2 regions of the Streptomyces sp. NPDC001744 genome follow, and region 2 is predicted to be linked to the other one. Evidence: riboswitches for the same ligand, from Rfam matches in the RefSeq annotation. Region 2 holds a riboswitch; the other holds the start of a gene.
What was found. Region 2 has a riboswitch for cobalamin ahead of ACFYZY_RS19030 (CbtB-domain containing protein). Riboswitches for the same ligand answer to the same signal wherever they lie in the genome.

Region 1 (7,034 bases), on a different contig from region 2:
AGCACGCGGTGGACGCGGTCATCGACGCCACCCATCCCTTCGCCGAGCGGATCAGCTTCCACGCGGCCCGTGCGGCCGCCTCCACCCATGTTCCCCTGCTCGCGCTGCGCCGTCCCGGCTGGGTCCCGGAGGAGGGCGACGACTGGCGCGACGTGGGCTCCCTGGACGAGGCCGCCGCCGCCCTCGACGCCCTCGGCGACCGCGTCTTCCTCACCACCGGCCGCATGGGCCTCGCCGCCTTCGCCGCGCGCCCGGAGTGGTTCCTCGTCCGCTCGGTGGACCCCCCGGACGGACCGGTGCCGGCCCGCGCCGACATCCTCCTCGACCGGGGCCCCTTCACCCTCGACGGCGAACGCGGCCTGCTGCGCCGCCACCGGATCGACGTCCTGGTCACCAAGGACAGCGGCGGCGCGGCCACCGCCCCGAAGCTCACCGCCGCCCGCGAGGCCGGCGTCCCGGTCGTCGTCGTGCGCCGCCCCCCGGTCCCGGAGGGCGTCCCGGTGGCGACGACCCCCGGGGAGGCCGCCGCCCTGGTACTGGAGGGCCGGCTCAGCCGTACCGGCGCGGCGTCCACGTGAGCGTGCGGCCGTCCGGGCGCTCCACCGTCCGCGTCTGCGACGAGCCGATCAGGAGCAGGGTGCGCATGTCGACCTCGGAGGGGTCGAGGGACTTCAGGGTCAGCACCCGAACCGACTGCTCCGGGCCGCCCACGTCGCGCGCGACGACCACCGGGGTGTCGGGGGAGCGGAGCTCCAGGAGCAGCTCGCGGGCGGCCGCCACCTGGTGGGTGCGGGACTTCGAGCCCGGGTTGTAGAGGGCGATGACCAGGTCCGCCCCGGCCGCCGCGCGCAGCCGGTCCGCGATGACGTCCCAGGGCTTGAGCCGGTCGGAGAGCGAGATCGTCGCGTAGTCGTGGCCGAGCGGGGCGCCCGCCGCGGCGGCGGCCGCGTTGGCGGCGGTCACCCCCGGGAGGACCCGTACGGGAACGTCCGCGTACTCCGGTTCCGACGCCACCTCCAGGACCGCCGTCGCCATCGCGAAGACGCCCGGGTCACCGCCCGAGACGACCGCGACCCGGTGCCCGCGCCGGGCCAGGTCGAGGGCGAACTCGGCGCGCTCCGACTCCACCTTGTTGTCGGAGCCGTGCCGCCGCTGCCCGGGGCGCAGGACCGGCACCCGGTCCAGGTAGGTGGTGTAGCCGACCAGGTCGTCCGCGTTGAGCAGCGCCCCGCGCGACTCCGGGGTCAGCCAGGGCGCGCCCGCCGGCCCGGTGCCGACGACGACGACCTCGCCCCGGTCCCGTACGGGGGGCTCCTGGTCGATGCGGGAGGGCAGCACGGCGACCGAGAAGTACGGGACGGACTCCGGGTCCACCTCCGCCAGGCGCTCCGTCCGCTCGCCCGCCATGAACGCCCGCTCCACGTACCGCGCGTCCTCCAGGCGGCCCGCCCGCTCCAGGGCCCGCCGCACGGTGGGGAAGGTGCGGCCGAGCTTCATGACGACCGCCGAGTCGGTGCCCGCGAGCCGGGCCGTCAGCTCGTCCTCCGGGAGCGTGCCGGGAACGATCGTCAGGACCTCCTCCGCCTCGCACAGCGGCTCGCCGAGCCGGGCGGCGGCGGCGCTCACCGAGGTGACGCCCGGGACGACGGTCGTGTCGTAGCGGTGCGCGAGCCGCTTGTGCATGTGCTGGTACGAGCCGTAGAAGAGCGGGTCGCCCTCGGCGAGGACCGCGACGGTGCGGCCCGCGTCCAGGTGGGCGGCGAGGCGGGCCGCCGCCTCCTCGTAGAAGTCGTTCAGGGCGCCCCGGTAGCCGCCGGGGTGGTCCGTGGTCTCCACCGTGAGCGGGTACACCAGCCGCTCCTCGACGTGGTCCTCGCGCAGGTGCGGGGCGGCGATCGAGCGGGCGATGGAGCGGCCGTGGCGGGCCGAGTGGTACGCGACCACGTCGGCCTCGGCGATGGCCTTCACGGCGGCGAGGGTGAGGAGGTCCGGATCGCCGGGGCCGAGGCCCACGCCGTACAGCTTGCCGACGGTGTTCCCGGTCACTGCTGGATCTCCGCTTCGTGCGCGAGGGCGTTGATCGCGGCGGCCGTCATGGCGCTGCCGCCGCGCCGGCCCCGGACGACGAGGTGGTCGAGGCCGAGGGTGTTGGCGGCGAGGGCGTCCTTGGACTCGGCGGCGCCGATGAAGCCGACCGGTATGCCGAGGACGGCGGCGGGCCTCCCCGCGCCCTTCGCGACCATCTCCAGGAGGTGGAAGAGGGCGGTGGGGGCGTTGCCGATGGCGACGACGGAGCCTTCGAGGCGGTCCCGCCACAGCTCCAGGGCGGCGGCGGAACGGGTGGTGCCCAGCTCGGCGGCGAGGTCCGGCACGGCCGGGTCGGAGAGGGTGCAGACCACGTCGTTGCCGGCGGGCAGCCGCTTGCGGGTGACGCCGCTGGCGACCATCTGCGCGTCGCAGAGGATCGGCGCGCCCGCCCGGAGCGCGGCGCGGGCGCTCGCGACGACGCCCGGCGAGTACGCGATGTCCCGGACGAGGTCGGTCATGCCGCAGGCGTGGATCATCCGGACCGCCACCTGGGCGACGTCGGCGGGCAGGCCCGTGAGATCCGCCTCGGCGCGGATCGTGGCAAAGGACCGGCGGTAGATCTCCGTCCCGTCCTTCTCGTAGTCGAACATCCTGTTGCTCTCGCTCATCTCGTCGTACGGGCCGTGGCCACGGCTTCGGGCAGGGAGGTGCGGGGGGTGGGGGCGCCGTTCACCAGGTAGCCGCCGCCGGGGACGGCGAGGACGTCGATCCAGTCGCCGTGCGGACGGCCGCAGCGCCGCTCGCACCCGGAGTAGTGGACGGGCAGGCCGGGGGAGCCCGGTACGGCGTCCGCCCGGACGTCCGCGAGCGACTTGGCGCAGCCGGGCCGCCCGGTGCAGGCGCTGACGCCGGCCCAGGGGGAGCCGGGCCGGGTGATCAGGCCGTGCGCCTCCAGGGCGGGCAGCCGTCCGGGGTCCGTCCCGGTGACGACGGCCCCGCGCCAGGGCGTGAGCCGCACCTCGCCGGCGGGCAACAGGGCCCGCAGCTGGGCGGCGGTGAGGCGGCCGAGGGGGGCGAGGACGTGGAGGGCGGAGGCGCCGAGGGGGCCGGGGGCGGGGGGCGCCGCGCGGGGCGGGACCGGCTCCCGTCCGTCCTCCGCCGCGATCCCGGCCCGCGCGAGCGCTTCCCGCACGTCCACGTCGTGCCCCTCCGGCAGTTCGCGGACGCGCCAGGCGCCCGTACCGGCCTCGCGGGCGGCGGACAGGAAGGCGCGGGCGGCGGCGAGCGCGGCGCGCGGGGCGTCGGCGGCGGCGACGCGGACGGTGCGGCCGCCGAGGCGCAGGAGCGCGGCGTCCGGGGCCGCTGCGACCAAGGTCACATCGCCGCCGAGGCCGGTGACGTCGCCCCGGCCGTCGTCGAGGACGAAGAGGAAGCGGCCCGAGAGCGCCGCCGCCCAGGGCGCGGCGCAGAGCCGTTCGTCCAGCTCGCGGGCCCACAACTGCACGTCGGCGTGGCCGAGTCCGTCGAGTCCGGCGGCCGGGGAGGCCACGATGTTGCGGACGCGTTCGTGGGTGGGGGAGGGCAGCAGGCCCGCCTCCGTCAGGAGCGGCGCCAGCTCCGCCCCGCAGCCCTCCGCCAGGCCGCGCAGCTCCGCGTTGCCGCGCGAGGTGACGCTGATCCGCCCGTCGCCCAGGGTCTCCGCGGCGTCCGCCAGGGCCTCCACCTGACGGGGCGTCAGGCGGCCTCCGGGCAGCCGCAGTCGGGCCAGGAGGCCGTCGTCGGCGGAGTGCAGGCGCAGCGCCCCGGGACAGGCGTCGCCCCGGTCCCGTACGCGGGGAGCGCCGGGGTCGGGCGTCGGGGACGGGGTGGGCGGCATGGCGGCGAGCATACCCACGGGGAACCGGCTGCCGGCCGGGTGTGATCAGCCTGACTCCCGGGCGCCCGGCGGGTGGGTCCGGGGGTGTCTTCCGGGTTCGGGGCGGGTGGGTCCGGGGGTGTCTTCCGGGTTCGGGGCGGGTGGGTCCGGGGTGTCTTCCGGGTTCGGGGCGGGTGGGTCCGGGGTGTCTTCCGGGTTCGGGACGTGTGGGTCCGGGGTGTCTTCCGGGTTTTGGCCAAGCGGGTCCCGGGGCGTCTTCCGGGTTTCGGGCGGGCGGGGCCGGGGTCCCCGGCCGGGTGGGATCCGCCCGGCCCTCCCGGCTCCCGGAGCCCACGATCTAGGATGCAAGCGGCATGGGGTTCCAGGACCCCGGGGAGGAAGCCCGGTGAGATTCCGGCGCGGTCCCGCCACTGTGAACCGGCCCGGCGCTTTCGGGGCGGTGAGTCAGGAACTCCCTTCCCCGAGCTCTCGGCTTCGCTCGAGCAAGGGGAGGCCCCAACCCACACGACCACCCGGGGCGCGGACAACCCCGAGGAAGGCCTGCCTCGCCATGCTCCTGCTGCTGTCGCACTCCGACACCGACCTGCTCAGCGCCCGCGCGGCCGGCGGCCCGGTCGCGTACCGGTTCGCCAACCCGGCCCGGCTCCCGCTCGCCGACCTCCCCGGCCTCCTCGACGGGGCCGACCTCGTCGTCGTCCGGCTCCTCGGCGGCCTCCGCTCCTGGGAGGACGGGCTCGACGCGATCCGCGCCTCGGGGAAGCCGGTGGTCGTGCTCAGCGGCGAACAGGCGCCCGACGCCCAGCTGATGGAGGTCTCCACCGTGCCCGTCGGCGTCGCCACCGAGGCGCACGCGTACCTGGCGCACGGCGGCCCCGCCAACCTGGAGCAGCTGGCCCGCTTCCTCTCCGACACCGTCCTGCTCACCGGCCACGGCTTCGAGGCGCCGGCCGCCGCCCCCACCTGGGGCCCGCTGGAGCGCACCCCGAAGGCCACCGACGGCCCGACCGTCGCCGTGCTCTACTACCGCGCCCACCACATGAGCGGCAACACCGCCTTCGTCGGCGCCCTGTGCGACGCGATCGAGGACGCCGGGGCCCGGCCGCTCCCGCTGTACGTGGCCTCCCTGCGCGCCCCCGAGCCGGAGCTGATCGACACCCTCCGCGCCGCCGACGCCCTCGTCACCACCGTCCTCGCGGCGGGCGGCACCAAGCCCGCCGAGGCGCAGGCGGGCGGCGACGAGGAGGCGTGGGACGCGGGCGCGCTCGCCGCGCTCGACGTGCCGATCCTCCAGGCCCTGTGCCTGACCGGCTCCCGCGCGGCCTGGGAGGAGAACGACGAGGGCCTGTCCCCGCTGGACGCCGCGGGCCAGGTCGCCGTCCCCGAGTTCGACGGGCGCCTGATCACCGTCCCGTTCTCCTTCAAGGAGATCGACGAGGACGGCCTGCCCGCCTACGTAGCGGACCCCGAGCGCGCGGCCCGCGTCGCCGGGATCGCCGTGCGGCACGCCCGCCTCCGGCACATCCCGAACGCCGAGAAGAGGATCGCGCTCGTCCTCTCCGCGTACCCCACCAAGCACTCCCGCATCGGCAACGCCGTCGGCCTGGACACCCCCGCCTCCGCCGTCGCCCTGCTGCGCCGGCTGATCGGGGAGGGGTACGACTTCGGCCCCGCCGAGGAACTGCCCGGTCTGGTCTCGGGCGACGGCGACGAGCTGATCCACGCCCTCATCGAGGCCGGCGGCCACGACCAGGACTGGCTGACCGAGGAGCAGCTGGCCAGGAACCCGGTCCGCATCCCGGCCGCCGACTACCGGCGCTGGTACGCCACCCTCCCCGAGGAGCTGCGCACGCGCGTCGAGGAGCACTGGGGCCCGGCGCCCGGCGAGATGTTCCTCGACCGGTCGCGGAACCCGGAGGGCGACATCGTGCTCGCCGCCCTGCGGCGCGGGAACCTCCTGATCCTCATCCAGCCGCCGCGCGGCTTCGGCGAGAACCCGATCGCGATCTACCACGACCCCGACCTCCCGCCGTCCCACCACTACCTGGCCGCCTACCGCTGGATCGCGGCCCGCGCCGAGGACGGCGGCTTCGGCGCCGACGCCATGGTGCACCTGGGCAAGCACGGCAACCTGGAGTGGCTGCCCGGCAAGAACGCCGGCCTGTCCGCCTCCTGCGGCCCGGACGCGGCCCTCGGCGACCTGCCGCTGGTCTACCCGTTCCTGGTCAACGACCCGGGCGAGGGCACGCAGGCCAAGCGGCGCGCGCACGCGACCCTGGTCGACCACCTGGTGCCGCCGATGGCCCGCGCCGACTCGTACGGCGACATCGCGCGCCTGGAGCAGCTGCTCGACGAGTACGCGCAGATCTCCTCCATGGACCCGGCGAAGCTGCCCGCGATCCGCGCCCAGATCTGGACCCTGATCCAGGCCGCCCGGCTCGACCACGACCTGGGTCTGGAGGAGCGGCCGGAGGACGACGGCTTCGACGACTTCCTGCTGCACGTCGACGGCTGGCTGTGCGAGGTCAAGGACGCCCAGATCCGCGACGGCCTGCACGTCCTCGGCGGCGCCCCGGCCGGCGAGGCCCGGGTCAACCTGGTCCTCTCCATCCTGCGCGCCCGCCAGATCTGGGGCGGCACGCAGGCCCTGCCCGGCCTGCGCGAGGCCCTGGGCCTGGACGAGTCGGCCGCGACCCGCACCACCGCCGACGAGGCGGAGGCGGAGGCGCGCGAGCTGGTCGAGGCGATGGAGGCGGCGGACTGGGTGGTGGAGGCGGTCGAGTCGGTCGCGGCCGGCCACGGCCCCGACGTGCGGGCCGTGCTGCGCTTCGCCGCCGAGCAGGTCGTGCCGCGCCTGGCCGCCACCACCGACGAGCTGACGCACGCCGTGCACGCCCTGAACGGCGGTTTCGTCCCGGCGGGCCCGTCCGGCTCCCCCCTCCGGGGCCTGGTCAACGTCCTGCCGACCGGCCGCAACTTCTACTCGGTCGACCCGAAGGCCGTCCCCTCCCGGCTCGCCTGGGAGACCGGCCAGGCGCTCGCGGACTCGCTCCTGGAGCGCTACCGCGCCGACAACGGCGACTGGCCGACCTCCGTGGGCCTCTCCCTGTGGGGCACGAGCGCGATGCGCACC
Region 2 (7,034 bases):
GTCCGTCACCCGCAATCCGCTGGGCAGCCCCGACGTGATCGGGCTCGGCGCCGGTTCCGGCGCGGGGGCCGCGGCCGCCGCGCTCTTCTTCCCCGGCACCGTGCCGGTGCCCGTCGGCGCCCTGCTCGGCGCGGTGACCGCCATGGGGGTCGTGTACGCCTCCACCGGAACCGGGTTCCGCCACCCGGGAAGGCTGGTCGTGGCGGGCATCGGCGTGGCCGCGATGGCGACGGCCCTGACCCAGTACGTGGTGTACGCCGTCGAGCGCGACAAGGCGAGCGCGCTGACCGCGTACATCAACGGCAGCCTCTCCGCCCGTTCCTGGGAGGACGCGACGGTCATCTGGGGGGTGCTGCTCGTCTGCCTGCCCTTCGCGGCGCTCCTGGCGCGGCCCCTGGGCGTCAGTGAGATGGGCGACGACCTCTCCACCGGTCTGGGAGCCCGCCCCGCCAGGACTGCGACGGCGGCGGTCGCCCTGTCGATCGTGCTGTCCGCGGGCGCCGTCAGCGTGGCCGGGCCGATCGCCTTCATCTCCCTGACGGCACCGCAGATCGCCAAGCGGGTCACGCGCGGCGGCGGGCCGCAGCTGGTCATGTCGACCCTGCTCGGCGCCCTGCTCCTGGTCCTCGCCGACCTCGCGGCCCAGCAGTCGCCGTTCTTCGACGACCTGCCGGTCGGCCTGTACACGATGGCCGTCGGAGGGGCGTACCTGGGTCATCTGCTGCTGCGGGAGTGGAGGCGGCCCGTCTGAGGCGGGGCCGGGGCGGTGGCGCGTGCGGCCGGCGAACCCGCCGGGCCGGAGGGGGACGGGGCCGGGCGCGAGCGGCCCGCCGCCCGCCCCCCGCCCCGCGTCCCGCGCCGGGGCGGTGGCGGATTGCGCGCGCACCGGTTCGGCGCGATTCCGCCTCGGTCACGAGTACAAAGCGTCACCCACATCAGTAGATATGCCTCCGATGCCTCTTATACGGGCGTCGAGGTGGACAGCATTCCCCCTGCACCACGACACGGTGTGACCGTTCATCGCAGGAGGAAGACCGTGAAGCGTGTTCCGTTCCGCCGTCCCGCCGCACTGCTGGCCGCCGCCGCGGCCCTGATCGCAGGCTCCGTCCTGTCCGCCCACGCCTCGACCGCCTCTCCGACCGACCAGCGGGCCGTCTACGCCGAACAGGCCCGTGCCGCCGGCCTCTCCGGGGCGCGGGCCGGGGAACTCCAGCGCCGGGTCGACGCCGTCCTCGCGCAGGAACCCCGAGCCCGCCAGATCTCGGCGAACAGGCTCGCCACCGCCGGCGGCACCGTCACCGTCGCCGTCCCCGGCCTCCCCGGAGCCCGCGACCTGGCCTCCCCCGACCGGGCCGTGAGCTGCGCCGACGGCCACCTGTGCATCGTGGACGGGCGCGGCTACACCTACGACTACTACCGCTGCGGCTACTACGACTTCACCGGCGTCGGCGACGGCACCTTCAACAACAACCAGACCCCCGGGACCCGGGCCCGCTTCTACAACCAGAACGGCAGCGAGCGCTGGTCGAACGTGGCCAAGTCCACCGGTACCGCCTCCTGGACGCCCGTCTTCCACATCCGCCCCTGCTGACCACCGCCGACCGCGCCGCCCCCCGCCCCGCCCGGGGCCGGGGGCGGCCCGCGTCCACGGTCCCGCGGACCCCGCCCGGCGTCCGGCCCCGGCGGTCCCGGGGCGGGGCCGGTGTTCCGGGGCGGTCAGCGGCCCCCTCCGAGGGGCTCCCCGGCGCGCAGGTTCCAGCGCCCGCCGCGACCGCTGAGGTGAACGGCCGTCAGGGGGCGGACGTCCAGGCGCCGGGCCGTACCGTCCGGCGCTCCGAGGGCGTGGACCGTCGCGGCGCGCACGACGTCGGGCTCTACGACGGCCGTGACGCGCCCCGTGCCCTCCTGGAGGGCGTCGAGCCAGACGCCGACCCGGACGCGCAGGTCGCGCAGGGACTCCCCGCCGTGCGGTGCCGCCGTCGGGTCGGACAGCCAGGAGGCGAGCGCGTCGCCCTCGGTGGCGGCGATCTCCTCCAGGGTCCGTCCCCGCCAGCGCCCCACGGCGCAGCCGGCGAGGCCGTCCACCGGTTCCGCCCGCAGGCCGAGGGCGCGCGCGGTGGCGAGGCAGCGCGCGGAGGGCGAGGCGTAGGCGCGCGGGGACGGACCGACGAAGGCCGCGGCGGCCTCGGCGCGGGCGAGCCCCGCCGGGTCGAGGGGACCGTCGTCGTCGAACCGGACCTCGCGCAGCGCGTCGTTCACGGCGGGCGGGATCAGCGTCAGCCGGACTGTCATCGGGGTTCCTTCCCGGTAGGGGGCGGCGCCGGGCGGCCGTGTCCGGGGCGCGGAGCCTTCGGCGGGTGCCCCCGCCCGGAGCGCGGAAAGTGATCCGGACCTCACACCCTTAACAATGCTCATGTCACGCGGTACCGTCGAGCGACATCTGAACAACGTGACGACGGCGATACGGAAGTCCGGTGGGAACCCGGCACGGTCGCGCCACTGTATGCCGAGGCGTCCCCGGGACGTCACGGCGAGTCAGACCCGTGGACCGTCGTCCTGCACCACCGACCGGGACGCGAGTTCCCTCAGGAGGTTCCCTCATGGCCGAAGCCGCCCTCTCCGCCGCCGTCTCCCCCCCTTCCGTCGCCGTACCGGCTCCGCTGCCCGTGCGGGTCGTGCTGCCCTGGGCCCTCTTCGTCGGTCTCCTCGCGCTGATCGCGCTCTACTTCGTGGGTGCGGAGCAGGGGGCCACCTCCCTCTTCGCGGGCTCCGGCGTGCACGAGTGGGTGCACGACGGGCGTCACCTGCTCGGCTTCCCGTGCCACTGAGGGGCGACGCGCGCGTGCACGCCTCCATGGTGAGGACCCTGCTGGTCCGCGGGATGCTCGCGGGCCTCGTCGCCGGCCTGTTCGCCTTCGCCGCCGCCTACCTGGGCGGCGAACCCTCCGTGAACAGGTCCATCGCCGTGGAGGAGGCGCAGGCCGCGCGGGAGACGGCCCACTCCGAACACGGTGACCACGGCGGCGCGGGAGCCGGCGCGGTGGAAGAGGAGGAGGTGGTCGGCCGTTCCGCGCAGTCCACCTTCGGCCTGGCCACCGGCGTCCTGGTGTACGGGGTGGCGCTGGGCGGCGTCGCCGCGCTCGCGTTCTCCTTCGCGCTCGGCCGCGTCGGCCGGTTCGGACCGCGGGCGACCGCGGCCCTGACGGCGGCCGCGGCCTTCACCACCGTCTGCCTGGTGCCGTTCCTGAAGTACCCGGCGACCCCGCCGGCCGTCGGCAACCCCGACACCATCGGGAGGCGCACCGCCCTGTTCTTCCTGATGATCCTGCTCAGCGTGCTCCTCGGCACCGCCGCGGTGATCGCCGGGCGCCGTCTCGCGCCCCGGCTGGGCAACTGGAACGCGAGCCTGGCGGCCGGCCTCGGCTTCGTCGCCGTGACGGGCGCCGCCTTCGTGGTCCTGCCGTCGAACGACGACGCGGTCTCCGCGACCTTCCCGGCCGATCTGCTGTGGGAGTTCCGGATGGCGTCGCTCGGCGTCCAGGCCGTGCTGTGGACGGTGTTCGCGATCGTCTTCGGCGTCCTCGCCCAGAAGGCGCTGGCCGCGCGCACCGGCGGCACGGAGGCCCCGGCCCGGACCGGGATCGCCGGCTGAGCCACGGTCGCCGACCGACCCACGGCCGCCGGACGGCACGCCCCTGCGGGGCGGGCGTCCGGCGGCCTCTCCGGTTCCGGGCCCGCCCGGCCGTCCATCGGCCCGGCGGGCCCGTGCCGTTCCCGCCGGCCGGACGGGCCCGGCCCGGGGCACAGCCGGTGACGGCCCGCCGCGCTCCGGCCGGTCGCCCCGCCAGGGGGAACGGACGTGTACGGCGGCCGCTCGCCCGCGCGAGCGTCCACGAGCCGGCGTGACGGGCTCCGCCCCGTACCCACCACCGGGTCCGGTGCCCTGCCGCCGCCGGGCTCCATGCCGTAAGGCTCCGGCGGCGGCCGAACGCCGAGGAGGGGGTCGGCGGGGGTGTCCGGAACGCGCGGGGCTCCCTCTCTGGGAGCGCTCTCAGAAGGTGCGGGCTACAGATATCCTGATCCCCCGAACGCCGCCCCGCCCCGCCCCGCCCCGACCTCCGCGCCGCGTGCCCCGCACCGCACGCCGCGCACGTCCCCTCCAGCCGACCCAGCCGAGGAGCGCCCGCCTTGCCCGAGCAGACCACGGGGCCCCGCCCCACGCTGGAAGCCGTCGCCGCGCGCGCCGGCGTGTCCCGCGCCACGGCCTCCCGGGTCGTCAACGGAGGCGCGGGCGTGCGCGCGCCCCTGGCCGAGAAGGTGCGCAGGGCCGTGGAGGAGCTCGGCTACGTCCCCAACCACGCGGCCCGCTCCCTGGTCACCCGGCGCAACGGCGCCGTCGCCGTGATCATCGCGGAGCCCGAGTTCCGGATCTTCTCGGACCCGTTCTTCGAGCAGCAGATACGGGGTATCAGTCGCGAACTGACGGCTCACGACTCCCAGTTGGTGCTGCTGTGGGTGGAGGGCCCCGGGGACCACGAGCGGATCGCCCGCTATCTGGGCGGGGGACACGTCGACGGCGCGCTCGCGTTCTCGCTGCACAGCGACGACGCCCTGCCGGCCATGATCGGAGGGGCGCGGATTCCGGTGGTCGTCGGCGGGCGGCCCGCCCCGGGCACCGATCCGGCCGTACCCTTCGTCGACTGCGACAACCGGGGCGGCGCCCGGGAGGCGGTGCGCCACCTGAGGGGCCTCGGGCGCGGGAACGTCGCCCACATCTCGGGCCCCGCCGACCAGACCTCGGCGATCGACCGGCTGAACGGCTACCGGGACGTCCTCCTCGACGCCGATCCCGCGCTGCTGTGCGCGGGCGACTTCACCGAGGAGAGCGGCGCGCGCGCCATGGCGGAACTGCTCGACCGGCGGCCGGACATCGACGGGGTGTTCGTCGCCAACGACCTGATGGCGTCGGGCGCCCTGCGCACCCTGCGGGAGCGCGGGGTGCGGGTGCCGGAGGACGTGGCGGTCGTCGGCTTCGACGACATGGCCTCGGTGGTCGGCAGGACCTCCCCGGCCCTGACCACCGTGCACCAGGACGTCGAGGGCATGGGCCGGCTGATGGTGAAGCTCCTGATGCGGCTGCTCGACGGGACCGGTCCCGGGGTGCCGAGCTCCGTGATCACCCCGACCTCGCTGGTCCGCCGCGCCTCCGCCTGAGCGCCCGGACGGGAGACGGCGGGCCCGGGGTGCGTCCCCCGGGCCCGCCGCCGTGGTCCTCCGCGGGGTCAGTCGTACGGGATGACCACCACGGACCGGTCCGTGCCCGTCCGGAGCCGCGAGTCGCCGTTGCCGATCGCGCTCCAGACCTCCAGGCGCACCGTTCCGCCCCGCAGGTCGCCGAGCGTGCCGGTGGCGGCCTTCAGGCCCCGGGACTGGGCGTACTCCTCCCACCCCGTCACCGGGTCCGTCGCGAAGTAGTGGTACGTCTCCGTGCGGTCGAAGGTGCCGTCGCCGGTGAGGTCGTAGCTGATCCGGGCCTGCTGGCCGAGTCCGACGGCCGTGCCGGCGTCCACCTGGAGCCGGAAGGCGGTCGAACCGCCCGCCCGGAGCGTGCCGTTGACGTTCCTCGCCTCGTAGACGAGCGGCCGGTACGGGGTGCCGTCGTGATTGGCGCCCTGAGCCGAGGCGAGGGTGTCGGCGCTCTCGGCGGCTCCGGTGGCCGTGGTGAGCGTGCCGCCGGTGCGGAGCTGGAAGGTGTTGCCGGTGGACGGCCCGGGACCGGGGTCGGTGCCGCCCGTCCCGTTGCCGGTGGCGGTGGAACGCGCCGGCACGGAGAGGGACGTGCCGTCGGAGAAGGTGACCGTGCGGGCGGTCGCACCGTGGTTGTGGGCCACGTAGGTGCGCGTGGTGCCCTTGGAGAAGACGGCGGAGGTGGGGATCGAGCCGGTGACGGTCGCGTCGGGGGCGCCGAGCGCGTCGAGCGTGGTGATCCAGTGGTAGGTGTGGGCCCTGGACTCGCCGGCCTCCGGGGTGTAAGCGGCGTTCCCCGCGTCCCACTTGGCCTTGGCGGCGGCGGGGTCGGCGAGGGACTGGAACTCCCAGAGGATGTCGCGCCATTCGACGGCGGGGCCGCCGTTCTCGCGTTCCATCTCGGCGATGTTGCGCCGGATCGCGTCCTTGCGGCCGCCGAGGTGGAGGGAGCCGCCGCTGGTCACGGGCAGGACGTTGATGCCGTGGATCTCCTCCGGGTTGGCGGTCCACCAGGTGGAGTAGGCGCCGCCGCTGCCCCAGACCATGCCGACGGTGTCGTGCGCGAAGGAGCCGGGGAAGACCTGCTGGTCGGCGTCGAACCAGTACTGGGCGACGGCCTCGGCCTCGGTGGTCAGGAGGTACGTGCCGAGGTCGCGCAGGGAGGTGTCGCCGGTGGCCGACCCCCACAGGACGAGGGCGGCGCTGAGGTTGGTCGACTCGGAGGACGACTCCTGGTTGTTGCCGGCGGCGAAGCCCTGGTGGCCGCTGGCCCAGCTGTGTCCGGCGTAGACGTCGAAGCCGCGCAGGAAGGGGAAGGCGGTGTCGGTGCGGCTGGGGTTGGCGGTGTCGCGGACCAGGGTCCTGACCATGGTCCCCCAGGCGGAGTCGGCGGCCCAGTTCGGGTCGTACTGGGCGACGATCGCGGCGGCGTACACGTAGTAGCCGTAGTGGAAGTGGTGGTCGTTGAGTTCGGTGTCGCTGCCGTAGGAGGCCGGGTACCCGGTGAGGGCCTTCCAGACCCTGTCGTACGAGAACTCGTTGGCGCCGCCGGCCGTGAACCACTCCTGGAGGCGGCCCTTGATCAGGCCGAGGAGCTTGTCGCGGATCGCGCCCTCGCCGATCCGGTCGGCGATCGGCACCAGTTGGGCGAGCTTGCCGAGGGCCTTGCCGGTCCAGTACGTGTCGACGGCTCCGGAGAACGGGTCGGAGGAGTTCGCGACCTCGTTCAGGTGGCCGCGCAGACGGGCCGTGTCGATGCCGCTGCCGGGCAGGGCCGGGAGGGTGGC

Region 1: it holds a riboswitch for cobalamin, as region 2 does, so the genes downstream of both, cobN (cobaltochelatase subunit CobN) here and ACFYZY_RS19030 (CbtB-domain containing protein) in region 2, are expected to answer to the same signal.

Annotation. Positions count from the first base shown of each region.
Region 1 covers NZ_JBIAUG010000014.1:32,848-39,881, reverse strand. The annotation lists gene ACFYZY_RS18105 (cobalt-precorrin-6A reductase) at 1-578, shown strand, start outside; gene ACFYZY_RS18100 (precorrin-2 C(20)-methyltransferase) at 550-2,046, opposite strand; gene ACFYZY_RS18095 (precorrin-8X methylmutase) at 2,043-2,696, opposite strand; gene ACFYZY_RS18090 (cobalamin biosynthesis protein CobG) at 2,693-3,916, opposite strand; cobalamin riboswitch at 4,243-4,377, shown strand; gene cobN (cobaltochelatase subunit CobN) at 4,455-7,034, shown strand, end outside.
Region 2 covers NZ_JBIAUG010000015.1:56,501-63,534, reverse strand. The annotation lists gene ACFYZY_RS19045 (FecCD family ABC transporter permease) at 1-751, shown strand, start outside; gene ACFYZY_RS19040 (hypothetical protein) at 1,037-1,591, shown strand; gene ACFYZY_RS19035 (histidine phosphatase family protein) at 1,717-2,292, opposite strand; cobalamin riboswitch at 2,405-2,561, shown strand; gene ACFYZY_RS19030 (CbtB-domain containing protein) at 2,601-2,828, shown strand; gene ACFYZY_RS19025 (CbtA family protein) at 2,843-3,652, shown strand; gene ACFYZY_RS19020 (LacI family DNA-binding transcriptional regulator) at 4,189-5,214, shown strand; gene ACFYZY_RS19015 (glycosyl hydrolase) at 5,283-7,034, opposite strand, start outside.